Regions from separate parts of the Caulobacter sp. FWC2 genome, predicted to be linked through region 1. Evidence: predicted binding sites of a transcription regulator. Region 1 holds the regulator's gene; the other holds the start of a gene.
The links. Region 1 encodes LexA, which represses DNA repair genes until DNA is damaged. Its sites were predicted from a motif close to ATGTTCNCNANNTGTTCT; they were not measured.
Positions count from the first base shown of each region.

Region 2: ssb (single-stranded DNA-binding protein) is a predicted target of LexA. The motif match lies at 1,785-1,802, and genes of this name have one in related genera.

Region 1 is NZ_PEBF01000001.1:2,262,231-2,277,747, reverse strand. Features, by position in the region: gene aspS (aspartate--tRNA ligase) at 1-513, opposite strand, end outside; gene tpiA (triose-phosphate isomerase) at 646-1,407, opposite strand; gene CSW62_RS10905 (peptidylprolyl isomerase) at 1,547-3,508, shown strand; gene trpE (anthranilate synthase component I) at 3,508-5,043, shown strand; gene CSW62_RS26575 (hypothetical protein) at 5,066-5,275, opposite strand; gene CSW62_RS10890 (aminodeoxychorismate/anthranilate synthase component II) at 5,392-5,988, shown strand; gene trpD (anthranilate phosphoribosyltransferase) at 5,999-7,024, shown strand; gene trpC (indole-3-glycerol phosphate synthase TrpC) at 7,021-7,809, shown strand; gene CSW62_RS10875 (lysophospholipid acyltransferase family protein) at 7,921-8,487, shown strand; gene CSW62_RS10870 (class I SAM-dependent methyltransferase) at 8,564-9,355, shown strand; gene lexA (transcriptional repressor LexA) at 9,527-10,231, shown strand; gene CSW62_RS10860 (isocitrate lyase/phosphoenolpyruvate mutase family protein) at 10,304-11,059, opposite strand; gene CSW62_RS10855 (ComEC/Rec2 family competence protein) at 11,103-13,235, opposite strand; gene gltX (glutamate--tRNA ligase) at 13,448-14,875, shown strand; gene gltA (citrate synthase) at 14,959-15,517, shown strand, end outside.
Region 2 is NZ_PEBF01000001.1:2,479,846-2,495,362, reverse strand. Features, by position in the region: gene CSW62_RS11950 (hypothetical protein) at 1-554, shown strand, start outside; gene CSW62_RS11945 (hypothetical protein) at 614-1,303, shown strand; gene CSW62_RS11940 (hypothetical protein) at 1,324-1,725, shown strand; gene ssb (single-stranded DNA-binding protein) at 1,886-2,407, shown strand; gene CSW62_RS11930 (MipA/OmpV family protein) at 2,531-3,292, opposite strand; gene CSW62_RS26135 (EamA family transporter) at 3,289-3,714, opposite strand; gene CSW62_RS11925 (GNAT family N-acetyltransferase) at 3,711-4,799, opposite strand; gene CSW62_RS11920 (carboxylesterase) at 4,792-5,634, opposite strand; gene CSW62_RS11915 (permease) at 5,631-5,996, opposite strand; gene CSW62_RS11910 (arginase family protein) at 5,993-6,928, opposite strand; gene CSW62_RS11905 (aspartate aminotransferase family protein) at 6,916-8,307, opposite strand; gene CSW62_RS11900 (MtnX-like HAD-IB family phosphatase) at 8,321-8,986, opposite strand; gene CSW62_RS11895 (ATP-binding protein) at 9,090-10,505, opposite strand; gene CSW62_RS11890 (response regulator transcription factor) at 10,502-11,158, opposite strand; gene CSW62_RS11885 (hypothetical protein) at 11,502-12,185, shown strand; gene CSW62_RS11880 (hypothetical protein) at 12,197-13,030, shown strand; partial or broken gene CSW62_RS26920 (GNAT family N-acetyltransferase) at 13,027-13,245, opposite strand; gene CSW62_RS26915 (hypothetical protein) at 13,258-13,563, opposite strand; gene ppdK (pyruvate, phosphate dikinase) at 13,883-15,517, shown strand, end outside.

The DNA.
Region 1 (15,517 bases):
GATCGGCGTCTGGAACTCGTTGAAGCCTTGCGCGAACATGCGGTTGCGGATCGACTGGATCACGCGCGAGCGCAGGACGATGTTCTTGTGCAGGGTCTCGCGACGCAGGTCGAGATAGCGGTGCTTGAGGCGGATCTCTTCCGGATAGTCGGGCTCGCCAAAGACCGGCAGCGGCAGCTCGGCGGCCTCGGACAACACTTCGACGGCCGAGACGCGGATCTCGATCTCGCCGGTCGGCAGGTTCGGGTTCACGACGCTGGCGTCGCGGGCGACGACCTCGCCGTCGATCTTGATCACGCTCTCGGCGCGCAGGCGCTCGACGATCGCGAAGCCCGGGGTCTCCGGGTGCAACACGAGCTGCGTCAGGCCGTGGTGGTCGCGCAGATCGATGAAAACCAGGCCGCCATGGTCGCGCTTGCGGTGGATCCACCCCGACAGGCGCACCGAGGAACCGGTGTCGGAGGCGCGCAGGGCGCCGCAGTTGTGGGTGCGATAGGCGTGCATGGAGGTCATGAAAGTCTTGAATACGCGGTGATTTGCAAGGCGCGGTAAGGCGCACGTGGGCGCCGGGATGTCAAGGATTCTGGGACGGCCAATGGGACGGGTCTCGCGCTTGCACGGCCCGTCCGCGGGAGCTTTTCAGCCTCAGGCGGCCTCGACGATAGCCAGGAAGTCCTTGGCCTTCAGCGAAGCGCCGCCGACCAGGGCGCCGCCGACGTCCGGCGCGGCCAGGATCTCCCGGGCGTTCTCGGGCTTTACCGAGCCGCCGTAGAGGATCTGGATGGCGGCGCCCTGCTCGCCGAACAGGGCGATCAGTTCGGCGCGGATGGCCGCGTGCATCTCGATGATATTGTCGACCGACGCCACGTGGCCCGTGCCGATGGCCCAGAGCGGCTCATAGGCCACGTTAAACGCCTTGCCGGCCAGGCTGGGCGGCAGGGAGTTGTGCAGCTGGCCGACGACGAAGGCCACCGCCTCCCCCGCTTCGCGCTGATCCAGGCTCTCGCCAACGCAGACGATGGGCTCCAGGCCCGCCGCGATGGCCGCTTCGGCCTTGGCGGCGACCTGCTGGCAGGTCTCGCCGTGGTCGGTGCGTCGCTCGGAGTGGCCGACGATGACCAGGGTTCCGCCGGCGTCGGCGATCATCTCGGCCGAGATGTCGCCGGTGTGCGCCCCACTGGCCTTGCCGTGGCAGTCCTGACCGCCGGTCAGCAGATGAGACCCCTCGACGGCCTCGGCGAGGCGGTGCAGCAGGGTGGCGGGCGGGAAGATGGCCACGCGGGCCCCGGCGGGCTGGCGCTCCAGGCCCGCGGCGACGGCGCGCGCCTCGTCGAGCGCGGCGGAGAGGCCGTTCATCTTCCAATTTCCCGCGATCAGCGGCCGGGGAGTCGTGTTCGATAAGGTCATGAAGGCCTTCTTGGGGTCACGGTCCCTTGGGAAGTCAAGTCCACGCCGCTTGCCCACGCGCACACGGCTCTACTATACCCGCTGCTCTCGACCGCCGTGCTCATTCGCGCGGCGATCCGCCTGGAAGGTTTTCGAACGCATGCTCGCCGGTTTCCGCTCCTTCGCCAAATCGCCGTTCGCGGTGCTGCTGTTTGGCTTGCTGATCGTCAGCTTCGCCATTTTCGGCATCAGCGACGTCTTCAAGGGTCCCAGGGGCTCAGGCGTGATCAGCGCCGGCTCGCGCACCTTGTCCGCCCAGGACTTCAAGCTGCGCTTCGACAACTACCGCAAGGGCATGGAGCAGCGCAGCGGCCAGGCCCTGACGCCCGACCAGGCCGTCGAGCAGGGCATCGACCGCCAGATCGTCCAGGAACTGGCTCTGCAGGAATCGATCGCCGCGGCCATCCAGGGGATGGGCGTGAAGCCGTCGGACAAGCTGGTCGGCGACATCGTGCACCAGCAGATGAGCCAACTGCCGCCCAACCAGCGGCCGTTCAACCCGATCACCGGCAAGTTCGACCCGCAGATGTATGCCGGCCTCCTGGCCCAGAACAACCTGACGCCGGCGAACTACGAAGCTTCACTGCGCGACGAGATCGCCAACGCCCACTTCTTCTCGGCGGTCGCCGGCGGCCTGAAGGCCCCGCGCATCTATGCCGCCCTGCAAGGCGCCTATGTGCTGGAAGCCCGCGACGTCGCGGCCTTCGCCGTGAATCCGGCCTCGGTGGAACGCCCCGCCCCGCCGACCGACGCCCAGCTGACCGCCTTCATGAAGGAAAACGCCGAGCGCCTGACGCGTCCGGAAACCCGCGTGCTGTCGATCATGCGCGTCAGCGCCAAGGCGCTGGAGCCGACCGTCGCCATCGATCCGGCCGCCGTGCAGAAGGCCTACGACTTCCGCAAGGACAGCCTGGCCAAGCCCGAGACGCGTACGATCGTCCAGATCGTCGCCCCGGACGCCAAGGCCGCCGCCACCATTTCGCAGCGCCTGACCAAGGGCGAGGATCCGGTCGCCGTCGCCAAGACGTTCGGCAAGACGCCGCTCGTCTTGACCGACAAGCCCAAGACCGCCGTTCCGGACCGCAAGGTCGCCGACGCCGCCTTCAGCCTGGCCGCCGGTCAGGTCAGCGGCCCGATCACGGGCGAGCTGGGCGTCTCGGTCATCAAGATCGTCAAGGTCACGCCAGGCTCGACCGCCTCGCTGGAGAGCGTGCGCCCGCAGATCGAGGCCGAGGTGCGCACCCAGGCCTCGCAGACCAAGGCCTACGACCAGACCCAGACCTATCAGGACGCCCATGACGCCGGCGCCGACCTGGTCGCCGCGGCCAGCAAGGCCGGCGCCCTGGTGCTGACGACCGCTCCGATCACGGCGCAAGGCGCGGACGAGACGGGCCAACCCGTCGCCGGCCTGACGCCGGACATCGTCAAGACCGCCTTCGGCCTGTCGCAGGGCGGCGAAAGCGACCTGATCGAGGCCGGCAAGGGCGAATACTACGCCGTGAAGGTCGAGAAGGTCGTCCCCGCAGCCCTGCCGCCCCTGGCCGAGATCAAGCCGCAGCTGACCGCCGTCTGGATGGGCCAGGAACTGAGCAAACGCCTGAAGGCCAAGGCCGACGAACTGGCCGCTCGCGTCAAGAAGGGCGAGTCGATCGAGGCCGTCGCCGCCTCGGTTCAGTCCAAGGTCCAGAAGGTCCCTGGCCTGTCGCGCCAGAACGCCCAGCAACACATGGGCCTGGGCCGCGAGTTCCTCGGCGCCGCCTTCCAGGCCAAGAAGAACGAAGCGTTCGCTACCCGCGCGGGTCCGCAGGGCGAGGCCTATGTCGTCGCCAAGCTGGAGGCCATCCGTTCGGCCCCGACCGCCGCCATCGCCCAGATCGCCGCCATGGCTGGCGCCCAATCGGGTGAAGGCCTGATGCGCGACCTCGGCGAAGCCTCGCGCAACGCCGCCAAGGTCCAGCTGAAGACCAAGAGCAACCTGACCCTGGCGCGCCAGGCCATCGGCGTCGACACCGACGCCCTGGCCAAGGCGGAAGCCGCCAAGGGCGGAAAGAAAGCCGAGTAATGAGTCTGGAGCCCGCGTTCGACGCCTTTTCGGAAATCTATGATTCCGGACGGCAGCAGGTCGTCTGGACCCGCCTGATCGACGATCTCGAGACCCCGGTCTCGGCCTATCTGAAGATCGCCCAGGCGCGTCCCTACAGCTTCCTGTTCGAGAGCGTCGAAGGCGGGGCCTGGCGCGGTCGCTACTCGATCGTGACCATGAACCCGGACCTGGTCTGGCGCTGTCGTGGCGACCAGGCCGAGATCGCCGAGGGCGACGACATCGCCGCCGGCCGCTACACGCCCCAGCCGGGCGGCGCCCTGGACAGCCTGCGCGACCTGGTGGCCCAGGCGCGGATGGAGCTGCCCAAGGGCCTGCCGCCCATGGCCGCCGGCGTGTTCGGGGCCCTGGGCTACGATCTGGTGCGCTTGGTCGAGCGCCTGCCCGACATCAATGCGGACACGCTGGGCCTGCCGGACGGGATCATGACCCGCCCGCAGATCGTCGCGATTTTCGACGCCATCGCCCAGGAGATTATCCTGACCACGGCCGTGCGCCCGCAGGCAGGTGTATCAGCCCACGACGCCTACGCGGCCGCCCGTTCGCGGATCGAGACGGTCATGGCTGACCTGCACCGTCCGCTGGCCCACGACGCCCCGCGCGCGCCGCGCGGTCCGATGGACTTCACGACCCCGGTCAGCCGCGCCGACTACGCCGACGTGGTCGCCAAGGCCAAGGACTACATCGCCGCCGGCGACATCTTCCAGGTCGTGGCCAGCCACCGCTTCCGCGCGCCTTTCGACCTGCCGCCGTTCGCGCTGTACCGCTCGCTGCGCCGGACCAACCCGTCGCCGTTCCTATTCTTCCTGAACCTGGACGGCTTCAATCTGGTCGGCTCCAGCCCCGAGATCCTGGTCCGCCTGCGCGACAACAAGATCACCATCCGGCCGATCGCTGGCACCCGTCCGCGCGGCGCCACGCCCGAGGAAGACGCGGCGCTGGAAGCCGAACTGCTGGCCGATCCCAAGGAGCGCGCCGAGCACCTGATGCTGCTGGACCTGGGCCGCAACGACGTGGGTCGCGTGGCCATGCTGAACCACCAGGGCCGAAATGCGCCCGCTGAGCGTCCCAAGGGCCCGAACGTCCGCGTGACCGAGAGCTTCAAGATCGAGCGCTACAGCCACGTCATGCACATTGTCTCGAACGTCGAGGGCACCGCGCCGGACGGCGTCGATCCGGTCGACGTTCTGATGGCCGCCCTGCCCGCCGGCACGCTGTCGGGCGCGCCCAAGGTGCGGGCCATGGAGATCATCGACGAGCTCGAGGTCGAAAAGCGCGGCATCGGCTATGCCGGCGCGGTCGGCTATTTCGGCGCCGACGGCTCGGTCGACACCTGCATCGTGCTGCGCACGGCGCTGGTCAAGGACGGCATGATGTACGTGCAAGCCGGCGGCGGCATCGTCGCCGACAGCGATCCGGACGCCGAATACGACGAGACCCTGCACAAGTCCCGGGCCCTCAAGCGCGCGGCCGAGGAAGCCTGGCGATTCAGCTGAGCCTTAGGGCTGATTTATTTCCCTACGGACCGCCGAGCCGGTCGTCCGGAAGGTGCTGCGTGACCGCCGGCGGCGCCAGCACCATCACCGTGGCGAAGGCCAGCGCGCAGATCGCGGCGAAAGCCGCGGCGGCCAGAACCGGCCCCATCTTCTGGATACGGTTCTTGCGCCGCAGCAGAGCGCGGACATAGGCGACGGCGACGGGGTCCAGGGCGGAATCACGCGGGTCCATGGCCTCCATAGTGCCTAGCTCCGCGAAGACTGTAACCGTTCCTAACAAGGGCGCGCGAAATTGCCGCTACACATCGGCTCCTCCCGCGCTAGAACCGACCTCCGAAAGGCGGCGTCATGATCCTCGTCATCGATAACTACGACAGCTTCACCTACAACCTCGTCCACTATCTGAATGAGTTGGGGGCAGAGACGGTCGTCTACCGCAACGACGCGCTGACCGTGCAGGAGGCCTTGGGCCTAGCGCCGGCCGCTGTGCTGCTGTCTCCCGGCCCCAAGGCCCCGGACCAGGCCGGAATCTGCCTGCCGCTGCTGCGCGCCGCGCCTGAAGATTTGCCGATTCTGGGCGTGTGCCTGGGCCACCAGGCCATCGGACAGGCCTATGGCGGCGAGGTGATCCGCGCCAAGGCCGTGATGCATGGCAAGGTCAGTAAGGTCCGCCACGAGGACAAGGGCATCTTCAAGGGCCTGCCCAACCCCTTCACCGCCACGCGCTACCACTCGCTGGCCGTTCGCCGCGAAGACCTGCCGCCGGAGCTGGAAGTCACCGCCTGGACCGACGACGGCGAGATCATGGGCGTGCAGCACAGGACCCGCCCAGTGTTCGGCGTCCAGTTCCACCCGGAATCGATCGCCACCGAGGGCGGTCACCAGATGCTGGCCAACTTCATGGACCTGTCGGGCGTCAAGCGCGACGCGGCGGTCTGGGTCTAGGGCCGCCAGCATGTCCGACGCTTTCAAGCCGCTGCTGGCCAAGCTGGCCGACGGCCAGACCCTGGACGACGCCGACGCAGAGATCTTCTTCGCGGCCTGCCTGCGCGGCGAGCCGACCCCGGCCCAGGTCGCGGCCGCCGTCACCGCCATGCGCCTGCGCGGCGAAACGGTGGGCGAGATCGCCGCCTGCGCCCGCGCCATGCGCCGCGCCGCCGTCCAGCTGGAGCATCCCTACGAGGTCATCGACGTCTGCGGCACCGGCGGCGACGGCCTGCACACGCTGAACATCTCCACCGCCGTCGGCTTCGTGGCCGCCGGAGGGGGCTTGAAGGTCGCCAAGCACGGCAACCGCGCCATCACCTCGAAGTCCGGCACGGCCGACGTCCTGACCGCCCTGGGCGTCAATATCGACGCCACGCGCGAGCAGCAGCGGCGCGCCCTGGACGAGGCCGGAATCTGCTTCCTGTTCGCCCAGGCCCATCACGGCGCCATGAAGCACGTCTCGCCGATCCGCCAACAGCTGGGCTTCCGCACCATCTTCAACCTGCTGGGCCCGCTGACCAATCCGGCCGGCGCCAGGCGACAGGTGGTCGGCGTCTCGGCCCCGCGCTTCGTCGAGCCGATCGCCAAGGCTCTGGGCGCGCTGGGCGCCGAGCGCGCCTGGTCGGTGCACGGCTCGGGCATGGACGAGCTGACCACCACGGGCGAGACCGAGGTCGCAGAATGGCGCGACGGCCGCATCCATCTGTTCAAGATCACGCCCGAGGCGGTTGGTCTGCCGCGCGCCTCGCTGTCGGACATCACCGGCGGCGATCCTGACTTCAACGCCGCCGCCCTGACCCGCCTGTTCGACGGCGAAAAGGGCGCCTATCGCGACATCGTGCTGCTGAACGCCGCCGCCGCCTTTCTGGTCGCCGACAAGGTCGAGACCCTGGTCGAGGGCATCGCACTGGCCGCCGACGTCATCGACGAAGGCCGCGCCAAGGCGGCTCTCGCCGACCTGGTGGCCGCAACCAACACGGAAGCCGCCGCATGACCGACATCCTCGCCAAGATCGCCGCCTACAAGCGCGACGAGGTCACCGACCGCAAGCGTCGGCGGACCCAGGCCGCCCTGGACTCCGCGGCCCGCAACGCCTCGTCGCCGCGCGGCTTCAAGCGCGCGCTCGCCCAAGGCCACGCGCCCGGCAAGCTGTCGCTGATCGCCGAGATCAAGAAGGCATCGCCCTCCAAGGGCCTGATCCGCGCCGACTTCGATCCGCCGGCCCTGGCCCGAAGTTACGAGGCCGGCGGCGCGGCGTGCCTGTCGGTGCTGACCGACGGTCCCAGCTTCCAGGGCGCCGACGCCTATCTGATTGACGCCCGCGCGGCCGTCAGCCTGCCCTGCATTCGCAAGGATTTCCTGGTGGATCCCTGGCAGGTGTCCGAGAGCCGCGCCCTGGGCGCCGACGCCATCCTGGTCATCCTGGCGATGATCGACGACGTCCTGGCCGCCGAGCTGATGGCTGAGGCCAAGCGCCTGGGCATGGACGCCCTGGTGGAGGTCCACGACGAGGCCGAGATGGCCCGCGCCGGCGCCCTGGGTTCAGACCTGGTGGGCATCAACAACCGCGACCTGAAGAGCTTCGTCGTCGATCTGGCCGTCACCGAACGGCTTTCGGCCCAGGCGCCGAAAGACGCCCTGCTGGTCACCGAGAGCGGCATCTTCACCCACGACGACGTCGTGCGGATGGAGGCGACCGGGGCCAAGGCCATGCTGGTCGGCGAAAGCCTGATGCGCCAGGCCGACGTCACGGCCGCCACCAAGGCCCTGCTCGGCTAACCGGAAGGGGGTACGCGCCATCTGGCGTTTTCCCCTTCGCCCGCTCACAGTCCAATCAACAAGAAAAGCCGCCGCGCCAGGACGTTGGCGGCGCCACGCGAGGAAGCGCGAATGCATTGGATCGCCCGCGTGGTGAATTGGTCCCTGGTCGCCTTTTTCAAGCGCGAGGGCTGGACGATCGAAGGCTCGGCGCCGACCACGACGCGCAAGTTCGTGATCATCGCCGCTCCGCACACCAGCAACTGGGACTTCGTCTACTTCCTGGGGGCGGCCGACGCGCTGAACTTGAAGCTCAGCTTCATGGGCAAGGCGTCGCTGTTCCGCTGGCCGTTCGAGAAGCTGATGAAGGACCTGGGCGGCGTGCCGATCGATCGCTCCCAGTCGCGCGATACGGTCCAGGCCATGGCGGACGAGTTCGCCCGCCGCGACGAATTCATGCTGACGATCGCGCCCGAGGGTACGCGCGGCAAGGCGGGCGGCTGGAAGACAGGCTTCTACAACATCGCCCTGAAGGCTGGCGTGCCGATGGTGCCCGGCTTCATGGACTACAAGCGCAAGGTGGTGGGCCTGGGTCCGGCGATGATCCCCAGCGGCGACTACGAGAAGGACCTGGCGACGCTGGCGGCGTTCTATGCCCCCGTCACGCCCAGGCACCCGGAACTAAAGACCATCCTCTAGGGTGGATCAGCGGCCGGGTTGGCTGAGGCTTGGCCGCTCGCTAGGGTCCGATCCGCTCTACACAAAAAGGAATCGGATGCGGGCCTTTCTCTCCAATCTGCGGCGCGCCCTCTCCCTGACGCCAGCGCCGCCGCCGTCCGACGCCGTCGCCGCTCCGCAGGAGCTCTGGCACCTTGTCGGCGCCGCCGACGCCGACTTCATCCGCGTGGGCCAGCAGTTCAAGGAACTGTTCGTCGCCGCTGGCCTACAGCCGCATCACGCCATCCTCGACGTGGGCTGCGGCATCGGCCGCGCCGCCGCGCCGCTGGTCGACTATCTCGATGCGAAAGGCCGCTATGCGGGCTTCGACGTGATGACCCAGGCCATCGACTGGTGCAAAGCCAACATCGCCATCGGCGATCCACGCTTCGAGTTCACCCACGCCGACATGCACAGCGACCGGTACAATCCGGAGGGCTCGCAGCCGGCCAGCACCTTCGTCTTCCCCTATCCGGACGCCAGCTTCGATTATGTCTGGCTGGGCTCGGTGTTCACCCACCTGCTGGCCGCCGATCAGGCCCAGTTCGCCCGCGAGATCGCGCGGGTGCTGAAGCCGGGCGGGACCAGCATCGTCTCCTGGTACCTGATCGACGACGAGGCCCGCGCCAACACGGGCAACGGCGAGATCGCCTTCGACTTCGTCCACGCCCTAGACGGTTGCTGGACCGCGACGCCCGACCTGCCCGAGGCGGTGATCGGTTACGACCTGAAGCCGATCCTGGCGCAGTACGAGGCCCTGAACCTCGACGTGCTGAACCAGGCCCTGGGAGTCTGGCGCCGCCAGCCGATGCAGGACCAGGACATCATCATCGCCCGCAAGCGCGCCTGAAAGCTTTCGTTAAGCTTTTGATTCTGGTCGCCTTTTCTATTTGGCCAAGGTCTAGTCTTTGAATTTCCTGGCCTTTTGGCCACCAGCGACGCTCGACTTGACTTTAAGGCGGAACGCCTAGAGAACATTCGCGAGGTTTGCGGTTTGTTCCGCGCTCCAGCCGAGGTCGACATGCTTACCCGCAAGCAGCACGAACTGCTGATGTTCATCCACGAGCGGATCAAGGAGACCGGCGTCTCCCCGTCCTTCGACGAGATGAAGGAGGCCCTGGACCTGGCGTCCAAGTCGGGCATCCACCGGCTCATCACGGCTCTGGAAGAGCGCGGCTTCATTCGCCGTCTCGCGCACCGGGCGCGCGCGCTGGAAGTAGTGAAGCTGCCGCAACAGGCCACGACGGCCGCTCCGCCCAAGGGGCGCGGCGCCTTCCGGCCGCAGGTGTTCGAAGGCGGCGGCGCGCCGTCGTCGGCTCCCGCCCCCGCCGCGCCGGCCAATGACAGCCGCGAACTGCCGATCCTGGGCAAGATCGCCGCCGGCACGCCGATCGACGCCATCCAGCACGAGCGTGAGCGCCTGCCGGTGCCTGAATCGATGCTGGGCAATGGCGAGCACTATGTCCTCGAGGTGCAGGGCGACTCGATGATCGAGGCCGGCATCCTCGACGGGGACTATGTGATCATCAAGAAAGGCGACACCGCCACCTCGGGCGAGATCGTCGTCGCCCTGGTCGGCGAGGAAGCCACCCTCAAGCGCCTGCGCAAGAAGGGCGGCTCGATCGCCCTGGAAGCCGCCAATCCGAAATACGAGACCCGCATCTTCGGCCCCGACCAGGTCGAGGTGCAGGGCAAGCTGGTGGGGCTCATTCGCCGGTATCACTAGGCGCTTCAGAGCGCTGGAAATTCGGCCCCGATCTTCATCCGAGGATCGGGGCCTTTTCGTATGGGGTGGCACTTAAAGCCGCCCTTCCTCCGCCAGACGCTTGGCGGCCATGTCGAACCCGGCCCAGGCCGCCGCGGCCAGCGCGCCGCCGGTGCTGACCCGGCGCACGCCCAGCGCGCCAAGGCCCTCGACGGACATCTCAGGTCCCCAGAACAGCACATTGACCGGCTTGGGCGCCACGACCTGGACGATGGCCCTGATCTCCTCCGGATCGGTCACCGCCGGAGCGTAGAGACAGTCGGCGCCCGCCGCCGCGTAAGCCTTGAGCCGCTCCAGGGTCGGGGGGAGGTCACGGTTTCCGCGCAGATAGCCCTCGGTGCGGCCGACTAGGATCACGTCCTGGCCCGAAGCGTCGATCGCCGCGCGGGCGGCTTTCAGACGGTCGACGGCGACCGGCAGGTCGTAGAGCGCCGAGCCCGACCAGTCCTCGATCGACAGGCCCGCGACGCCGGCCTCGATGGCCAGGCTCACGCTCTCGGCGACGCCCTCCACCGTTTCCGAAAAGCCGTTCTCGAAGTCCGCGTTAACCGGCAGGTCCGTGGCCGCGCACAGCTGGCGCAGATGCAGGATCGCCTCGTCGCGCGTGATCTGTCCGTCGTCCTTGCCCAGCGCCCAGGCTGCTCCGGCGCTGGTCGAGGCCAGCGCCTTGAAGCCCAGCTTCTGCAGGCGCCTGGCGCTGCCCGCGTCCCAGGGGTTGGGCAGGGTGAAACAGCCTTCGGCATGCAGCGCGCGGAAGGCCGCGCGACGGGCGCTGAACGGATTGGACATCGGACTTCCTCCTGCGGGTGACGCCCCGCCCTTCTCACGACGTTTAGCGGGCGCTGGTGACATCGGCTGTCAGCAGACGGCTCTCCGATGGACGGCTCCACGGCCGATCGCCGCGCAGGGGCTGAGCCCAGACGATGCGCCAACCGTCGGAACGGTGATAGAGCTCGGCGGCGCCGCCCTGTTCGAAATCCTCGGCGGTCAGCAGCACGGTGTCGGCGCACAGGGGCGGGGTTCGAGCAGGAGCCGGCCCGCGGATCACCACCACCTCGCTGCGGACGCACAGGCCCGACAGTGTCTCGGCGTCGGGCGTCTTACGGCTCCAGGCCAGAGACAGCCGCACGGGGGCGCCCGATTCCGGCGCGCATACCCGCTTGTCACAGGCATAGAGGCTCCAGGTCGCCGGCGTCAGGCCGCGCCGCCGCGCCCACAGCTCGGCGCCGAACCGCTTGGCGTCGGTGCGCAGCAGCACGGCGGCGTCGCCCGAGCGGACGGCGGCGGTGGCTCCGTCGGCGGCGATCCAGGCGTCCGGCGCGGCGGGTCTTGGCCACAGGGCGACCGCCAGGGCCAGCGGCGCGCCGATCCAGCGCAGCCGACCGCGCCAGAGACACAGGATCATCAGGCCCAGGAAAGCGACCACCAATACCTGCGGCGGCGCGCTGGCCACGATCCGCTGAGCGCCATGGGCGTCGGCGAAGCCGTTGGCGATCCCGACCATGCCGTCGACGCCCCAGCCGGCCACCGTCAGGAAGGGCGCGCCCAGGCCGAACGGCTCCAGCAGGGTCCCGACCGCCAGGAACGGCATGATCACGAACGACGACAGCGGCGCGACCGCCAGGTTGGCCGGCAGGCCCCAGACGGCGACGCGGTTGAAATGCTGCATGGCGAACGGCGCGGTGGCCAGGCCCGCCACCAGGCTGGCCGCGACCGAGGCCGCCAGCCAGGTCAGCCCCGCCTGCGGCCAGCGGATCCACCACGGCGTCGAGATCTCCTTTACCGGCCTCGGCCAGCTCTCGGCCAAGGCCACCAGGGCGGCGGTGGCGGCGAACGACATCTGGAAACCGGGCTCGCCCGCTGTTTCGGGCTTCATGGCGAGGATCAGCAACGCCGCGACGGCCAGGCCGTGCAGGGTGATGGCCCGTCGATCGAACAGGATGGCCAGGAACGCCACGCTGGCGGTGATCGCCGAGCGCTCGGCCGGCGGCGGCGCGCCGGAAATGACCAGATAGCCCAGCACAGCGACCAGCCCCGCCACCGCCGCGATCTTCTTGCCCGGCGCCCGCAGAGCCAGCCACGGCCAGGCGGCGACGCCCAGCCGCACCGCGCCGAAGACGAAGCCGCCGACGATGGCCATGTGCAGGCCCGAGATCGACAGGATATGCGCCAGGCCCGAGGCGCGCATGGCCTCGGTCTGGTCCTCCGTGATCCAGGCCTCGTGGCCGGTGACCATGGCCGCGCCGATGCCGCCGCTGCTGGGCCCCATGCGCGCCAGGATCCGCTGGGCCAGGCTCCAGCGGAAAGCATTGACCGCCATGGTCACGCGCACGGTCAAAGGCGGCGGATCCAGCCGCGTCACCCCCAGTTCGCCGATCACGAAGCCGACGCCGCCGATCGAATCGAACCAGGCGTCCCGACCGAAGTCGTAGGACCCCGGCGCGGCTGGCGGCGGCGGCGGTCCCAGCATGGCGCGCAGATGAACGGCCTGGCCCGGAGCCGGCGTTTCATTCTCGCCGATCGTCACCCGGATCCGGTGTGGCGTCCTGTCAGCCGACAACCCAGACACCGCCACTGGCGCGATCAGCAGGCGCGGCCCGCCCGCGCCAGGACTGACGACGTCGACCACGAAGCCGTCAACGCGCCGCACGACCCGCTCACCGCTCACCAGGGGCGCGGCCACCCGGTCGCTTCGGATCTTGGCGGCCAGACCGCCGGCGGCCCCGAACGCGGCCAGACTGGCTAGCACGACAAGGCCGCGGGGGGCATTCCATCGCTGACAGACCCACCAGACCGCCGTGAACGATCCGGTCGCCAAGACCAGCATCCAGAGCGCGGGTTCGACGCCAGCCTCCAGATAACTCGACGCCCCAAGACCGAACGCCACCGGCGCCCACAGGAACGCCCGATCCAGATTGACTCGCCCTTCCGTCAGCAGGGCGGCCTTCGCGGCGGACCAGGACAGGCGCGGGGCGGACGTAGACGGCGCAGGTCCAGCGACTTCAGCACCTAACACCCGGAAACCCTTGTACTTTTGACGAATGAGCCAAGATCGGCGCCACGCGGAAAACCGCTAGGTCCGGCGCGAAGCGGCGTGCTAAGACGCGCCGCCCAAGCCGCCTTGCGGTTCGTGCTCGTCAACGCCATTTCGCGTCCAGCCCCACAGTCTTGAAGCCCATGTCGAACCCCACTCCCACCGGCCCCATTGCGACGGGCGTCGTTACGCGCTTCGCGCCCTCGCCCACCGGTTTCCTGCATATCGGCGGCGCCCGCACGGCGCTGTTCAACTGGTTATATGCACGCCATACGGGAGGGAAGTTCCTTATTCGCGTCGAGGACACCGATCGCGAGCGTTCCACCGACGCGGCCGTCGCGGCGATCTTCGAGGGCCTGAACTGGCTGGGCCTGGAATCGGACGACGAGGTCGTCTTCCAGCACACCCGCGCGCCGCGTCACGTCGAGGTCGTGCACGAACTGCTGGCCAAGGGGCGCGCCTATCGCTGCTGGATGACCGTCGAGGAACTGGAAGTCGCCCGCGAAAAGGCCCGCGCCGAAGGCAAGGCCATCCGCTCACCCTGGCGTGACGCGCCCGAAGGCGACCTGGCGGTTCCTCACGTCATCCGCTTCAAGGGCCCGCTGGACGGCGAGACTGTGGTCAACGACCTGGTCAAGGGCCCGGTGACGTTCAAGAACATCGAACTGGATGACCTTGTCCTGCTGCGCGCGGACGGCGCCCCTACCTATAACCTGGCCGTGGTCGTCGATGACCACGACATGGGCGTCACGCACGTGATCCGGGGCGACGACCACCTGAACAACGCCGCCCGCCAGAGCCTGATCTATCAGGCGATGGATTGGGACCTGCCGGCCTTCGCCCACATCCCGCTGATTCATGGTCCCGACGGCGCCAAGCTGTCCAAGCGCCACGGCGCGCAGGCGGTCGGCGAATTCGCCGATCTCGGCTACATCGCCGAAGGCATGCGCAACTACCTCGCGCGCCTGGGCTGGGGCCATGGCGACGACGAGGTGTTCAACGACGAGCAGGCGATCGCCTGGTTCGACGTCGCCGACGTGGTCAAGGCGCCGGCGCGCCTGGACTGGGCCAAGCTGAACCACATCAACGCCCAACACCTGCGCAAGGCCGACGACGCCCGCCTGACCGACCTGGCGCTCGACGCCGCCCAGAAGCGCGGCGAGCCCCTGCCCGCCGACGCCCGGGAGCGGATCGCCCGCACGGTTCCGGAAGTGAAGGAAGGCGCCAAGACCATCCTGGAGCTGGTCGATCACTGTGCGTTCGCACTGAAGGTCCGACCGTTCGCGCTGGAAGAGAAAACCCAAAAGCAGCTGACCGAAGAAACCGTCGAACGCCTCAAGCGCCTGCGCGATCAGTTGGCGGCCGCGCCGGCCTTTGACGCGGCGACGCTGGAAACGGTGTTGAAAACGTTCGCGGAATCGGAAGGCGTCGGCTTCGGCAAGTTCGGTCCGGCGCTGCGCGGCATTCTGACCGGCGGCTCCCAGGCGCCTGATCTTAACAAGACCATGGCAGCACTCTCCCGCGAAGAGAGTTTGGGGCGCCTTGACGACGCCCTGGCGACGCGCGCATGAGGCGCTATAACGCACCTGCGAAAACGAAAGTTGGACTGCCCATTCCATTTATGAACGGGGCCAATTTATGAAGGGGTCTAAGTATGACCGATAAAGCCACGCTGACGATCGGCGACAAGAGCTACGACCTGCCGATCCTCAAGGGCAGCACGGGTCCGGACGTCCTCGACATCCGGAAAGTCTACGCCGAAAGCGACCACTTCACGTTCGATCCGGGCTTCACCTCGACCGCGTCGTGCGAAAGCAAGATCACCTATATCGATGGCGACGCGGGCATTCTGCTGCACCGCGGCTATCCCATCGACCAGCTGGCTGAAAAGTCCTCGTTCCTCGAGGTCTGCCACCTGCTGCTGAACGGCGAACTGCCCAGCGCGGACGAGTTCGCCCAGTTCGAAAAGAACATCACCTACCACACGATGCTGCACGCGCAGTTCGACGCCTTCTTCCAGGGCTTCCGCCGCGACGCGCACCCGATGGCCGTGATGACCGGCGCTGTCGGCGCCCTGTCGGCCTTCTACGCCGACAGCATCAATGTCGACGACGCCCGTGAGCGCGAGATCAGCGCCCATCGCCTGATCGCCAAGATGCCGACGATCGCCGCCCGCGCCTACAAGTACACGGTCGGCCAGCCGTTCGTGTCGC
Region 2 (15,517 bases), 220 kb from region 1:
TCCAGATCCGCACCCGCGAGCGCGGCAACCTGGCCACGATCACCATCGAGGCCAAGGACACGCTCGAGACCCTGGCGGACAAGATCAAGCGCGCCTCTGGCTACCGCGCCAAGGTCGAGACCGCTACCAGCGGCAACAGCCGCGTCCTGAAGATCAGCCCCGCCTCCAACACCTCGACGATCGAGATCGTGGCGGGCAAGGGCGGCGCCGATGTGCTGACGGCCCTGGGCCTGGCCGGCGGCGTCGTGCGCGCCACCAAGACCGACGACGGTAAGACCGTCTCGGCCGACGGCAGCGGTCCGGTCTATGGTCTTAGCCTGCCGCCCGAGCTGGACCTGACCTCGGATGCGGGACGCAAGAACGCCACCATGGTCATCCAACGAGCGATGTCGTCGGTCCGCAGCGCCTATCGCGAGATCGCCGACACGGCCATGGGCGTGAAGAGCGACAGCTCGAAAAGCGCGGGAAAGACCGATGGCAAGGTTCCGGCCTATCTGACCAGCCAGCTGGCCAACTACCAGGCGGCGCTGAACCGCCTGACGGGCGGCGGCTAGGCCTCATATTCTGGCCCGTCGAGCTTGAAAGCGTCATCGACGCGTCGTAGCCAGGGGCCATGGACTTTCTGAAAGATCGCCGAACCCTCATCTTCGCCGGCGGTGGCGCACTCGCGCTGCTGGCGGGCCTGGGCATCGCCGTGGCCCTGATGTCGGGCCATGACAAGAAGCCGGACGAGGCTCCGCCGGCCTCTCGGGGCGGTCTGATCGTCGAGACGGGCCGTGACGACGACAGCAAGCTGGATCCCGCGCGACCGCTGCGCTGCTTCGTGGGCGGCGCCTTCGTCGGCGAGATCACCCTGGCCGAATGCGCCAAGAAAAACGGGGTGGCCACCGGCGCCCTGGATGTCGGCGTCGACGAGACGGGCGCCCTGGCCGCCGCCGACCAGGCGGGCACGGTCCTGACTCCGCTGCCGCCGACCCCGACTGTCTCCGCGCCCGCCGCGGCCCCGGCGACGCCTGCGGCGACGCCAGCCTCGTCGGCCAATACCGCGGCCAACACCCCGCTCGGCGCCTGCTGGCGCTACGCGGGCAACGAGTGGCGGCGGCTGCCCGGCGAGATCACCCTGAACGCCTGCGCCCAGCAGCTGTTCGGCGGGCGCTGCGAGAAGACCGGCGGCGCCACCTATGGCCGCTGGGGCGAGGAAACGCTGCGGCTGGTGCCTGGCCGCGTCGAGATTTCGTCCGACAACCGCAGCTTCCACACCGCGTTCGACCAGGGCCCAAACTGCTCTATCCCCAACGGCTGATAGGTTTATAAGTGTAATCCATGAGCAAGACCGTCCTCGCCGTCGCCGCCGTTCTGGCCGTTTCCAGTCTCGCGCTCGCCGGTTGCGAGAAGCAGACCAAGGCCCCGTTCGAACAGGGCGTGTGCTTCCAGGTGGCGACCAACAAGGACGGCACGCTGCGCTATAATCCGGTGGAGCGTAACGTGCCGCAGATGGAGCTGTGCGCGGCGGCGCTTGAAGGCGCGCGTCAGCGCTTCGTGCGCCTGGGCCAGTCCAACAGCGTGGGCATGGTTGGCGCCTACCAGGGCTCGTTCATCTTCCTTGAGAAGGAGGGCATCTACGTCGGCCAGACCTATGAAGGTCCGCGCTTCATGTCGCTGGTCCGCACCGGTGACGGACGCTTGGCCGTGCCGGGCGCCATCCGCCGCGAACCCAGCCAGTAGCGTTCTGCGCAGCAGCGAGTGGATGGCTCGTCCGTCCACAGCCGTCTTTCCCGTCCACAAGAACGTTATGAGAACAAAACTTGCGCGAGCCGCAAGCTCTCGTTAACGTCTCGCTCCAGATTCCGGCGCGAAGGTCGCCGGGCGAGAACAAGGGCGAGCGATGGCTGGCAGCGTCAACAAGGTCATTCTGGTGGGCAATCTCGGGGCTGATCCCGAGATCCGCAGCCTCGGTTCGGGCGACCGCGTCGCCAATCTTCGCATCGCCACCTCCGAGACCTGGCGCGACCGCACCAGCGGCGAGCGCAAGGAAAAGACGGAGTGGCACCGCGTCGTGATCTTCAACGACAACCTGGTGAAGGTCGCCGAGCAGTATCTGCGCAAGGGCTCGACGGTCTATATCGAGGGCGCGATCCAGACCCGAAAGTGGACCGACAACACGGGCGCTGAGAAGTACTCGACCGAGATCGTGCTGCAGAAGTTCCGCGGCGAGTTGACCATGCTGGGCGGTCGCGGCGACGGCGCGGGCGCTGGCGCCTCGTCGGGCGGCGGTGACGAGTACGGTGGCGGCTATTCGGGCGGTGGCGGCGGCTCCAGCTTTGGCGGCGGCGGCGGCCAGCGCAGCCAGCCCAGCGGCCCGCGCGAGAGCTTCTCGGCCGACCTGGACGACGAGATTCCGTTCTAGAGCGGAAGAACACTCGAACTGTAAACAGCGGCCGGTTCTCCTGGGAGCCGGCCGTCTTTATTGCATCTCACAATTCGGGCTGGTCGCGCTAGGGTGGGTAAAGCCAACCAGAGTTCACCGTTATCAGCCAAACCGGTAGGTCAGGCCCAAGCCGAACGTCACCATGTCGCGGGTGCGCAGCAGCGGACTGCGCCACTCCTCGCCCAGGATGCGGTCCTCGCTGAACGTGGCGACGATGGCCGTGCGCGGACCAATAGCCCGGGCGGCGTCCAGTTCCAGACCGGCGCTGTAGAAGTCGTTTTCGGCAAAGCGCGGCAGCTGCTGGGGCCGGTCGGCTTTCCGTCGCAGGCCGAAATACTCGCGCGAGAAGCTGCTGTCGGCCCACGAGAGACGGGCCTGCGCGCCGACCTTCCAGCGCGGCGAGACCTGGGCGCCGGTATCGAACGCCAGGTCGCCGGACCAGCCGCCATAGCCGTCGACCGCCTTGCGCACCCGCAGGCTGACATCGCCGATGGGCGTGAGGCGCTTCACGAAGCCGCCGACCTCGACCGCGTCTTCCATGACGAAGGCCCGCCGGGGCACGCGGTCGTTATAGGACTGGCGGTATTCCACCACAGGACCAGCCGACCAGCCGCCGCCGCGCCACAGGCTGGCGGTCAGGCCATCGTCGAGGCTGAACTCCACAAGGTCGCCGTAGCTGGCCGAGACGATCGGCAGCAGATCGGTCGTGTAGCGAGACGATCCCAGATGGACGGGGCGCGTGCGGGAGATCAATCCGACATCCACCGTCCAAGGACCATAGTCGGGCGAGCCCGCTTCAGCCTTGGCCGCGCTGGCCATGCTCACGACGACGAAGGCGGCCAGGACGATCGCGCTGGGTCTCATTGCGCCGGTTCGCCGGAGCGGCCCATCAGCCAGACCCCGGCGAGGATGGCGACGCCGCCGAGGATCTGCAGCAGGCTGGCGGGCTCGTGGAAGACGGTCCAGCTGGCCGCCACGACCAGCACGTAGCTGAGCGCCGACAGCGGGAAGGCTTCGCTGAGCTTGATCTCGGACAGCACCACCATCCAGGCGCAGAAGCTGATGATCTCCAGCGCGATCAGCGCCTCGGCCCACGGCACGGTCAGCACCTTCGAAAGCCATAGCCTGCCGAACGGGACGCCGGACATGACCTGGGCGGTCTCCTTGGCGGTCACCTGATAGGCCAGGCCCAGCAGGGGCAGGGCCAGGAACAGCAAGCGTTTGGCCCATCGCGCGCGGAAGGTGGTCGGGGGCGCCGGATCGACGACCGGTTCAGGTGGGGTCAATGGGGGACGTCCGGCGCCAGCAGCGGCGCGAGCCAGCGCAGGGCGCGGTTGAGCAACGGGTTGCGGTGGCGAAAATACATGGCCGTGGGGATCAGGCCGCTGCCTAGTCGCAGCTTGTTGGCATAGGCGGCCTGGCCGCTCTGATAGCGGGTCAGGCCCAGGTCGAGGCAAAGCCGGATGTTGGTGAACCAGCTCAGGAAGTAGAGGTTGTGGTCGCGGCCCTCGGCCCGCATGCAGAAGAACTTGTCGACGAGGGTTCCGGCGTCGATCAGGACTAGGTTGGCGGCCAACAGCACGTCGTCGACGAAATAGAGCACGCAGGCAGCGCGCTCGCCCATGCGGTCCAGCACGCCGGTGAAATAGTCCGCCGTAAGGGTCTCGAATTGCAGGTCGCCGCGCGCCCTCGTCTCGGCATAGAGGGCCATGACCTCGGACTCGAGGCCTGTCAGGTCGCGGCGAACCTCGACCCTCACGACCTGGGCGGCGCGCAGCTTGCGGCGCATGTCCTTGCGGGTCGCCGGAGACAGCCGCGCCAGATAGGTTTCCTGGTCGGGAAAATCGACCTCCAGGCTGGCCAGCGGCAGGCCGGTCATCGGCTGGTAGTCGGCCGGACCTAGGGCATTGGCCCACAGGGCGGCATGCGGGGCCGGCACGTCCTTGACCGCCATCAGGCCGCAGCGCTCATGTCGCGCAGCGTCTTCGAAGGTCTTCATCATCAGGCCAAGTAGAACGACCGGGTCGGCGTCGGGCGACAGTCCGAGCTGGGCGGTCTCCGTGCACGGTGAGCCAAGGCAGGCCAGGCGCAGCGTGGTCAGTCCCGGCGCGACCCGGCCGATCGCGCGCAGGATAGTCCTGGCGGCGCCGTCGACGGTGGTTTCCAGGGCGTACCGGGTGAGAAAGGCCGGCGCGGCTGCCAGCAGCCGCCCATCCTCCTCGACCAGGACATAGCGCCAGGCGAAGCCTTCCAGGCCGGCGGCCTCGACTGCGGCCAGATAGTCATAGCGCTCGACCTCGCCGGGGAAGAGGGCGTCCCAGGCGGCGGGGTCGACGGCGGCCAGGGTGTCGACGACACGGGCTTCAAGCATGTACGGGCTCGGCCGCGAAGGCCGGGGCGCTGGCGGCGTGGCGCAGGAAGAAGGCGGCGGTCTCGTCGGCGACCAGGGCGCGCTCCTTGTCGACGTGCAGCATGTGGTAGCTGTCCTCGAACAGCCGCACTTCGGCCTTTGGCCCCAGGGCGCGCTTCAAGCGCCAGGCGTTGCGCGGATCGCTCATGTCGTCTTCGCGCGCATGCATGATCAGGCAGGGGATGTCGATGGCGCTGGCGTCGTGCTCTAGGCGCCGGCCCAGGCGATACATCTGGAATAGGGCTCCGAACGGCAGACGGTCCAGAGAGCCCTCGATGAAGGCTTCCGGCGCGCGCGCCACGCGTTCGCGCAGGCGCTCGTCCTTGAGGCCGAAAGGATACGGCTCGGCGAAGCTGATCCGGCGCACCAGCGGCAGGTTGGCGATCGCCTGGATCAGGTAGGCGCCCTTCATCCAGCCTTTCATGTTCCAGCCGTCGTATTCGAAGGTCATCGAATAGACGACGGCGGCGGCTATCTCGGGGCGCTGGGCGGCCAGCTCCAGACCCAGAGCGCCGCCGACGCAGACGCCAGCAACGAAGATCTCGTCGACCTCGCGGGCGTAGGCGTCGTAGGCGGCGACCACGGAGTCCAGCCAGTCGCGCCAGGTGCTGCGCAGCAGCGTGGCCATGTCGGCGCCGTGTCCGGCCAGCTGCGGGACCATGACGTCGAAGCCCTGGCGGTGCAGCCGCCTGGCCAGGAACTTCATCTCGTCGGGGGCGCCAGTCAGGCCGTGGATCAGCAATACGCCGCGACGGCCCTCGGCCTTCAGCCGGAAGCTGCGGTCTTGAACGGTCATAGGCCGGAGGCTCCGACCAGGATCACGCCCAGCCCGATCAGCACCGCGCCCGCGACCTGACCTCGGGTCAGGCGCTCGCGGAACACCAGGGCGCCGGCGATCGGGATGCCGGCATAGGGCAAGGTGGTGATCTGATAGGCCACCGACAGCGGCGCGATCTCCAGGACGCGGACCAGGGCGATGGTCTCGCTGATCCAGAACGCCAGCCCGAGCCACAGGACCGGCTGGCGCGCCAGGTCGAGAACGTAGTTCGAACCGTCCTGAGCCCGGTTGGCGGCGGCCTTGAAGCACAGCTCGCGGGTGATCTCGGTCACGACGCAAAAGGCCAGACCCAAGGCGGCCGAGGACAGGATACGGCTCATGCGGCGACCTGCACGAACAGGCGCAACAGGCGCCGGTTGACGCCCTCATTGACCTGGCGGGCCTGGGGCGCAGGCGGCGACCAGGGCTGGTCCAGCAACGCCTCGCCTTGCTTGAGCAGGGCCGCGACGGCGCCGCCGCCATAGCGCGGACGGCTCCAGTCGCCGACGATGTCGGCCCCGATCAGGCGGCGTTCGGCCAGGATGCGGTCGAGCATCGCCTCCAGGAACCGCAGGCTGGTGCGCCCCTGGTCCCAGTTGGTGGCGGCGTCTTCCGGTCGCAGGACGTCCTTGTCGATCGTGACATAGACGGCGTCGGTCTCGATGCGCGAAGCCAGGAAGTCGACAAAGGCTTCCTCGCCCAGGCTCTCGACCGTCGGCCACGCGGCGGCGCCCACGCGGACGGCCGCGCCGCCGTCCGGCGCGCGATAGGCGTACAGCTCCAGCCGACCGTCGTCGGCCAGGTCCAGATGCGCGCCCTTGGCGGTCGGATGGGCGATGTCGTCGCTGCACACACCGACCGTGACCACCTTGGCCACGCCGGGCAGGCGCGCGGCCGTCCCGACCCACGAACCGCAGTGCATGCCGTCCTCGAACCGCACCCAGTCGGGGTGGTTGTCGAAATGCAGCACCGTCACGCTTTCGCTCCACGACGCCTCGATCGCCCGCTCGATCAGCAGCGGCGAGACGTGGTGAAAGTCGCCCGAGCCGGTGAACACCAGGCTGGGGCTGGTCTGGACACCCGCCCGCAGGCGCTCGCGCAGGGCTTCCAGCGCGGGCGGGCGGCTCCACAGGCGCAGGGCCGGACCAAGGTCGCGGGCGGTCACTTGGTGACCGCCCGCGGCCAGGGTTTCAGCGGCCAGCAGCGTCTGGTCCTCGAACGCGCCGTCGAGGTCCAGGAGCACCGGGGTCAGGCGATCACTCAGTCGACGCACCGGCGCAGCACCGCATCCAGAAGCTTCAGGGCCAGGTCGATCTCGTCCTTGCTGATCTCCAGCGAGGGCGCGAGCGTGATGACGTTCTTGTGGTAGCCGCCGACGTCGAGGATCAGGCCCATGGTCTTGCCGTCGACCTCGAGCTCGCCCGACATGGCGACCTCTTCCATCTTGTTCAGCAGGACCTTGTTGGGCGTGAAGCCGTCCGCCTCGCAGATCTCGGCGCGCAGGGCCAAACCCAGGCCGTCGACGTCGCCGATCTGCGGCCAGCGCTTCTGCAACTCCTTCAGGCCTTCCAGGAAGTAGGCGCCCTTCGCCATCACCTGGGCGCCGTAGTCGACCTCGTGGGTCATGCGCAGGGTCTCCAGCGCCACCGAGGTGCCCATCGGGTTGGCGTTGAAGGTCGAGTGGGTCGAACCGGGCGGGAAGATCTCCGGATTGATCAGCTCTTCGCGGGCCCAGACGCCCGACAGGGGGTTCAGGCCATTGGTCAGGGCCTTGCCGAACACCAGTACGTCCGGCTGCACGCCAAAGTGTTCGATCGACCACAGCTTGCCGGTCCGCCACATGCCCATCTGGATCTCATCAACCACCAGCAGAATGCCGTACTGGTCGAGGACCTTCTTCAGTTCGGAGAAGAAGTTCATCGGCGGGATGACGTAGCCGCCGGTGCCTTGGATGGGCTCGATGAAGAAGGCGGCGTATTCCGCCTGGCCGGTCTTGGTGTCGAGCACGCCGTTATATTCGGTCTCGAACAGGCGGGCGAACTTCTGGACGCAGTGGTGACCGTACTCTTCCTTGCTCATGCCCTTGGGGCCGCGGAAGTGGTACGGGAACTCGATGAACTGGGCGCGGTCGCCGAAGTGGCCGTAGCGGCGGCGATAGCGGTACGACGAGGTGATCGCCGAAGCGCCCAGGGTGCGGCCGTGATAGCCGCCCTCGAACGCGAACATCAGCTGCTTGCCGCCGGTGGCGTTGCGGACCAGCTTCAGCGAATCCTCGACGGCCTGGGCGCCGCCGACATTGAAATGGACCCGGCCCTTGCGGCCGAACTTCTTCTCGGCGTCCTGGGCGATCATCGCGGCGAGCTCAACCTTCTCGCGGTGCAGGTACTGGCTGGCGACCTGCGGCAGGGTGTCGAGCTGGCGGTGGGCGACGGCGGTCAGGCGCGGATTGCGGTAGCCGAAATTGACGGCCGAGTACCACATCTGCAGGTCCAGATACTCGCGGCCCTGCGCGTCGTACATGAACGAGCCCTCGCAGCCCGTGAAGAACTTCGGGTCGGGCAGATAGTGGACCGTATCGCCGTAGGAGCAGTACTGGGCCTCGAGGTCGCGCAGGGCGGCTTCGTCGAGGACGGGGTGTTCGGCGTCGTACATGGGGAAACTCCGATCAGATGGCGGCGCGACGGGCCAGGCGGCCGTGGACCGCGGCGAGCGTCGTGGTGATGCTGTGGAAGTCCGAGAATTCGTGGTGCGGCATGGCGCGTGAGCGGGCGTAGGCGGCCAGCTTGTCGCGCGCGAACAGCAGGTCGGCGCGACCCGAGACACAGAAGTCAGAGCGCCCGTCGCCGATGAAGACCATGAGGTTGTCGGTCTGGGCGTCGGTCGAGGCGACCTGGCACTTGCAGACCCCCGACCCGGCCGCGCAGCCGGCGCGCGACCAGGGCTGCTCCAGCCGGCGTCCAGCGACCGCGTCACCGACCAGGCGGTTGGCGACGACGGGCAGATATCCCAGGCCGTGGCGGCTCAGGATCCGGGCGATGAAATAGTCGACGCCGTCGCTGACCACGGTCAGCGGCACGGCGCTGGCCTGGCACCAGGCGACGAAATCCGCGAAGCCGTTGACCAATTCGACGCTGTCGAGCACGGCGTCGAGCGCGGCGTCGTCGCCGCCGATCAGGGCGACCTGGCCGCGCATGCACGCCGCAGCGGTGATCTCGCCGCGCTTCCACTGGTCCTCGAGGTCCTCCCAGGCCGGGTCGGCCAGACGGGTCAGGACCAGATCGGTCGTGTCGACCTTGGCGATCGTACCGTCGAAATCACAGAAAACTTGCATGCGCCGCTCCGGTTCGGCGCGAGGTGTGGGCGACGAACCTGATGCGAAGCTGAAGAGAAGCGGGCAATGATGAGGCGATTTCGGTCGCTGTCGGAGGGACCGTCTAGGAAGCGGCCTTTGGCAGGCCGAAGCGAGCCTCCAGACCCGGGGCGCCGTCCGCGCGATCCGCAAGAATAACCCGCCCGCCCAGGACGCGGGAGGCCTCCTCGACGATCGCCAGGCCTAGTCCTGAGCCCGATCCACGGGCGTTGGCGCCGCGGAAGAAGCGCTGGAAGACGCGCTCGCGCTCGTCGGTAGGTATCCCCGGACCGTGGTCGGAAACGGTCACCCAGCCCAGGTTGCGATCGCTGGAGAGCAGGACCTGAACCTCCGAGTCAGGCGGGGCGTGGCAGACGGCGTTCTCGATCAGATTGGCCAGGATCAGGCGGACCAGGGCCGGGTCGCCCTGGACCCGCGGCGTCTGGCCCTCCAGCGCCAGAGCCACGCCCTTGGCGGCGGCGATGACGGCGATCTCGGCCAGGGCGGCGGTGGCCTCGGCGCGCGGATCGGCGGTCAGGTCCCGGTCGATCCGCGGTCCCAACTGCGCCAGGGTCAGCAACTGTTCGGTCAGTTCGCTGGCCCGGGCCACGCCCTCGCGCAGTTGCTGGACCTGAGTCGCGCGCTCGACCGGATCGTCCTCCTGCGCGATCAGCTGGGCCTGAAGGCTCAGCGCCGCCAGGGGCGTGCGCAGCTGGTGGGCGGCGCTGTCGATGAACTGCCGCTCGTGTTCGTAGCTGCGCTGCAGACGGGTCAGCAGGTCGTTGACCGACCGCACCATCGGCTGCAGGTCGAGCGGCCAGGTCCGGGTGTCGAGCGGGCTGAGGTCGCGGGAGCCGCGATCGCCGATCGCCGCGACCAGGGCGCGCACCGCCCGCAGGCCGTCCTTCAGCGCCAGCCAGATCAGCGCCAGGCTGGCTGGCAGCACCAGCATCAGCGGGATGGCCAGCTCGACCAGGATCTGTTTGACCAGCACCGACCGGATACTGGTGCGCTCGCCCACCTGAATGGTGACGCCGGCTTCGCCCACCGGCAGGTTGAAGATCCGCCAATGCTTGCCTGCGACCTTGGCGGTCTCGAACCCCTTCTGGCCGCGCGGCGGGGCCAGGCTGGGGCCGGTGTCGGAGCCCAGGACCAGGCGCCCGTCCTTCCAGATCCTGAACATCCGCCAGTCGGCATAGGCGTCGAAGGCCTTGCGGTCCTCGTCGCTCAGCCACTCGTCGCCGATCTCCAGCGAGACGCCAGACCGGTTCTGACCGCGCTCCTTGATCTCTTCGCTCATCAGGGCGCGCAGCACGTTGGCGCCGGTGATCAGCTGGCCGTCATAGACCTTGTCGATCTCGTTGCGGGCGGTCCAGTACATCATCCCGAAGACGGTGATCATGATGGCGATCAGCAGGGCGGTCACCCGGCGGAAGAGCTGACCGGTGACCGAGGCCCGTGGATCGAAGGTGCGGGGAGCAAGAGGGCGGGGCGACTTCATTTGCCCACCATGTAGCCCAGCCCGCGGGCCGTCAGGATGAAGTCGGTCCCGAGCTTCTTGCGCAGCGCGTAGATGGTCACCTCGATAGTGTTGCTCTCGACCCCGCCGGCGGCGTCATAGAGCGCGTTCTCCAGGTCGTCCTTGCTGACGAAGCGGCCGGCCCTGCGCATCAGGACATCGAGCACCCGCAGCTCCTTGGCGGTCAGCTGCACGGCCGCATCGCCACGCCGCACCAGACGCGCGCCGATGTCCAGGGCCACGTCCTTGACCCGCAGCACGTCGTTGACCCGCCCCTCCGCGCGGCGGATCTGTGCCCGGATGCGCGCCAGCAGTTCGTCGAGGTCGAAGGGCTTGACCAGATAGTCGTCGGCGCCCGCGTCCAGCCCGTCGATCTTCTGATCGCCACGTCCCCGCGCCGTGACGATGATGACCGGCGTGGTGTCGCGGCGGGCGCGCATCCGCTTGAGCACCTCGATGCCATCCACCTGCGGCAGCGACAGGTCCAGGATCACGGTCTCATAGGCTTGAGCGCTGAGCCCTCCCAGCGCCTCGTCGCCATCCTGGGCCCAGTCGACGACATAGCCGGCCTTCTCCAGGCCCCGCTTCATCGCCGCGCCCAGCATGGCGTCGTCCTCGACGAGCAAGAGTTTCACGCCGCGGCCATGCGCGGCTGACTTTCGCTGTTCCGGTGGCGGTCTGGCTTGGGCGAGGCCGTGTCGGTCATGGTCGGACAAAAATCCTACATCGGCGGGAAGGCGCGCCAAACAACCGGGGCGCCAAGTCTAGACGAGCACCGGCTGAGCCTTACGTCGAGGTGAACCCGACCCACAAGGCCCGCGACCCGGCCCCTGGTCGCCGTTTGTCAGGATGACCGCGCCGTCGCAGGAGATCGACCGTCCGGAAAGCGATCGCCCGCCGCTTACGTTTTAGCTGCGCGATACGCTTGTTCTCAGTCAGAGGTTGTGTTCTCCTTCGCTCACCTTTGGAGGATACACGATGCGACGAGTGCTTCTGGGTATCGGTGTGATGACGCTGCTGGCGTCCGGTTCTGCTGTCTCGGCGCGTCAGAGCGATACCATGATGGGCGATGCGCGGCGGGAGAACGGCCTCGCTGTGGAGATGGCGCGGCTGCGGAGCGGCAATGGCCCGACGGGCGGCGCCCGCCAAGGCGTTTGCCCGCTGGTCCGGGGCGCCTCGGCCGAGGTGAACGACTACGTCGCCGCGCGCATGCGCCAGGTGGCCAAGGATGTCGGCGCCGAGTACGCGCGCTGGGATTGCGAGCCCAATGTGGTGGTCTTGTTCTCATCGGAGCCTGACCAACTGTTGAATGCGGCTTCGCGCGACAAGCGGTTCAACTATAGCGGCGTCACCGCCCAGCGCGCCCAGCAGTTCAAGACCAGCACTCAGCCGGTCCGCTGGATGCACGGCAGTGCGACCCCAGGGATGAAGACGCGGGACGCGCGCCCCTACAACTCGCTGGTCGTGGTCGACGCCAACAAGGCCGCGGACGTCAAGGTCTCGGCCCTGGCGGACTATGTGACCATGGTCTCGCTGGCCGATGTTCAAGCTCGCGCGGCGCCGGCCGACGGCACGATCCTGAACCTGTTCGACAACGGCAAGGCCGAGGCCATGACCGAGGCGGACCGGGCTTATCTCCGCGCGGTCTACCGCACGCGATAGGTGAGGGCGCGATGCGGTCCTGGGCTGTCGGCCTGGTCCTGGCCGCGATGGTTCCGATGGCGGCGGTGGCGCAGGATGCGCCGCCGTTGGTTTCTGACACTCTGGTGGTCAAGTCCGCCAACCGCGCCCGCACCATGAACTACGTCCGCGCGGCGACCGAGCTATCGAACGGTATGGTCAGCCGCCGTTCGCCGCAGCTCTGCCCGGTGGTGGCTGGCGCGGGCAAGATCGTTGACGACTATGTGCGGTCACGGCTGCGCCAGATCGCGGGCGATGTCGGCCTGCGGTTCGAGACCCAGAAGTGCTATCCGAACCTGATGATCCTGTTCTCGCGGGAGCCAGAGCTCATGCTGGATCAGGCGCGCAGGCGCGGGAAGATTCGCTACGACACCATCTCGCTTCCACGCATCGACCGGTTCAAGGCCAATACCAATCCCGTGCGCTGGCTCAGCTACACCGGCGAGGTTCCGGCCTATGGCGACATCTCGTCCGGTGACACCGATATCCGCGCCATGCGGGCCCCGGACAGCCATATCCTCCAGCCGGTCGCCAGCCGTTTGCACTACAGCCTGGTGGTCGTGGACGCGCGCAAGACTGACGGGGTCGAGATCGGCGCCCTGGCCGACTATGTCAGTCTGGTCGCCCTGGCGGACATCCGCCCCGACGCCACCCAGCCCGACCAGGCCTCGATCCTGAACCTGTTTGTCGAGCCGGGCGGCCCCAAGCGGATGACGGCTTCCGACAAGGCCTATCTGCGCGGCCTCTACAAATTGAAGACCGATCGCATCGGGCCGGATCAACTAGGCGCCCTGACCTCGGCCATGGCCACCGAGCTGGAGCGCTAAGCCAGCAGATCGTCAGGCCGCGCCCAGCGATAGCGCACGACATCGACGTCCCTACCGCCGGGGGCGGTCTCGCGATAGCGCGCCGTCTCCACGCCGCCCTTGCGGATGTAGAACCCGAGCGCGTCTTGGTTGGGCGCGTAGACCTCCAGGTGCAGCGGCGCGCCGCCGTGGTCCTCGATCAGCCACCGCGCCACCTCGGCCAGCAGGGCCGTGCCAAGCCCGCCGCCCTAGCGCTCGGGCGCGACGTGCAGATTGTCGAGTAAGGCGCCCACGGATGGATTCAGCTTGAACGAGGCGTAGGCCAGGCCGACCGGCTCGCCGCCCTCCATCGCCGCCAGGATCAGGTCGGTCGCCGGGTCGAAGGTCTCGAACCGCTTGCGCCAGACGGTCCGCGAGATCTCCGGCAGCGCGTGGTCCAGATGGGCGTCGCCATAGAGACCGCGATAGGCGACCTGGCGACTGCGGGTGTGCAGGTCGGCGATGGCGTCCGCCCCATTCCGAGACGTGCCGAGTCGGACAATGTGCGGTTCCATGCACGGAATGGAAGCGTTGCGCGCTGCGAAAACAAGCGGCTGTGATCGTCCGGTTTCGGCTCACATCGCGAATTTGGCGTAAGATTGCTCGAAACCCCGCCAGCGGGCTCGGTCGGACAACGTTGTCATTGGAATTATTTGCCGAATTCTCGTGTCGAGCCGTGGAACGCTAAGCGCCAGTGGACGCGTTCTTGAGCGAAGTGCTACTGAGACGCCCGGATATTGCACTGCGGGATCACGACAAAGCAGCGCTGTTCCAGGGCGAGACGACCTCCAAAGAGAGGCGCGGCCATCTTCACTGATCGCAGGGTGAGAGCATATGCCGGTTGAGACGTTGACCAAGACCCGTTGGGTTTATGCATTCGGCGGAGGCGGCGCTGACGGCGACGCCTCGATGAAGAACCTGCTGGGTGGGAAGGGGGCTAATCTCGCGGAGATGTCGTCCCTGGGCCTGCCGGTTCCGCCAGGCTTCACCATCACCACGGAAGCCTGTGTCCACTACTATTCGAACGGCAAGCAGTACCCGGCCGAGCTGACCGAGCAGGTCGCCGTCGGGCTGGCCAAGGTCGAGGAGCTGACCGGCAAGGCGTTTGGCGACGTCGCCAACCCGCTGCTGGTCTCTGTGCGCTCGGGCGCCCGGGCTTCCATGCCGGGCATGATGGACACCGTGCTGAACCTGGGCCTGAACGACGAGACGGTCGAGGGCCTGGCCAAGCTGTCGGGCGACCGCCGCTTCGCCTATGACAGCTACCGCCGCTTCATCCAGATGTACTCGAACGTCGTGCTCAATCTGGAGCACCACATGTTCGAGGAGATCCTGGACGACCATAAGGATCGCCTGGACGTTCATGTCGACACCGGCCTGACCGCCGACGACTGGGCCGCCGTGATCAAGGACTACAAGGCCGCTGTTCAGGATCACCTGGGCAAGCCGTTCCCGCAGGACGCCCAGGAGCAGCTGTGGGGCGCTGTCGGCGCCGTGTTCGCCAGCTGGATGAACGACCGCGCCAAGTTCTATCGCCGCATGCACGACATCCCCGAGAGCTGGGGCACGGCCGTGAACATCCAGTCGATGGTGTTCGGCAACATGGGCGACACCTCCGCGACAGGCGTGGCCTTCACCCGCAACCCGTCGAACGGCGACAACCGTCTGTACGGCGAGTTCCTGATCAACGCCCAGGGCGAGGACGTGGTGGCCGGCATCCGCACGCCGCAGTCCCTGACCAAGGCCGCCCGCGAGGAAATGGGCGACGTCGCCCCCTCGATGGAAGAGGCGATGCCCGAGGTGTTCGCCCAGTTCAAGTCGGTGGTCGAGACGCTGGAGCGTCACTATCGCGACATGCAGGACATCGAGTTCACCGTCGAGCGCGGCGTGCTCTACATGCTGCAGACCCGCAACGGCAAGCGCACCGCCAAGGCCGCGCTGAAGACGGCCGTCGACATGGCCGCCGAGGGCGTGATCAGCAAGGAAGAGGCGATCGGCCGCGTCGAGCCGGCCTCGCTGGACCAACTGCTGCACCCGACCATCGACCCGACCGCCCATCGCGACGTGATCACCACCGGTCTGCCCGCCTCGCCCGGCGCGGCGACCGGCAAGATCGTCTTCGACAGCGACGCCGCCGAGAAGGCCTCGGCCGCCGGCGAAAGCGTCATCCTCGTGCGCGAGGAGACCTCGCCGGAAGACATTCACGGCATGCACGCCGCACGCGGCATCATCACGGCCAGGGGCGGCATGACCAGCCACGCCGCGGTCGTGGCGCGCGGCATGGGGCGCCCGTGCGTCTCGGGCGCCGGCGATGTCTCCATCTTCCCTAAGGAAGGCCTGTTCCGGGTCCGTGGCCGCGAGTTCAAGGCCGGTGAGATCATCACCATCGACGGGTCGACCGGCGAAATCCTGGCCGGTTCGCCGAAGATGATCGAGCCCGAGCTGACCGGCGACTTCGCCACCCTGATG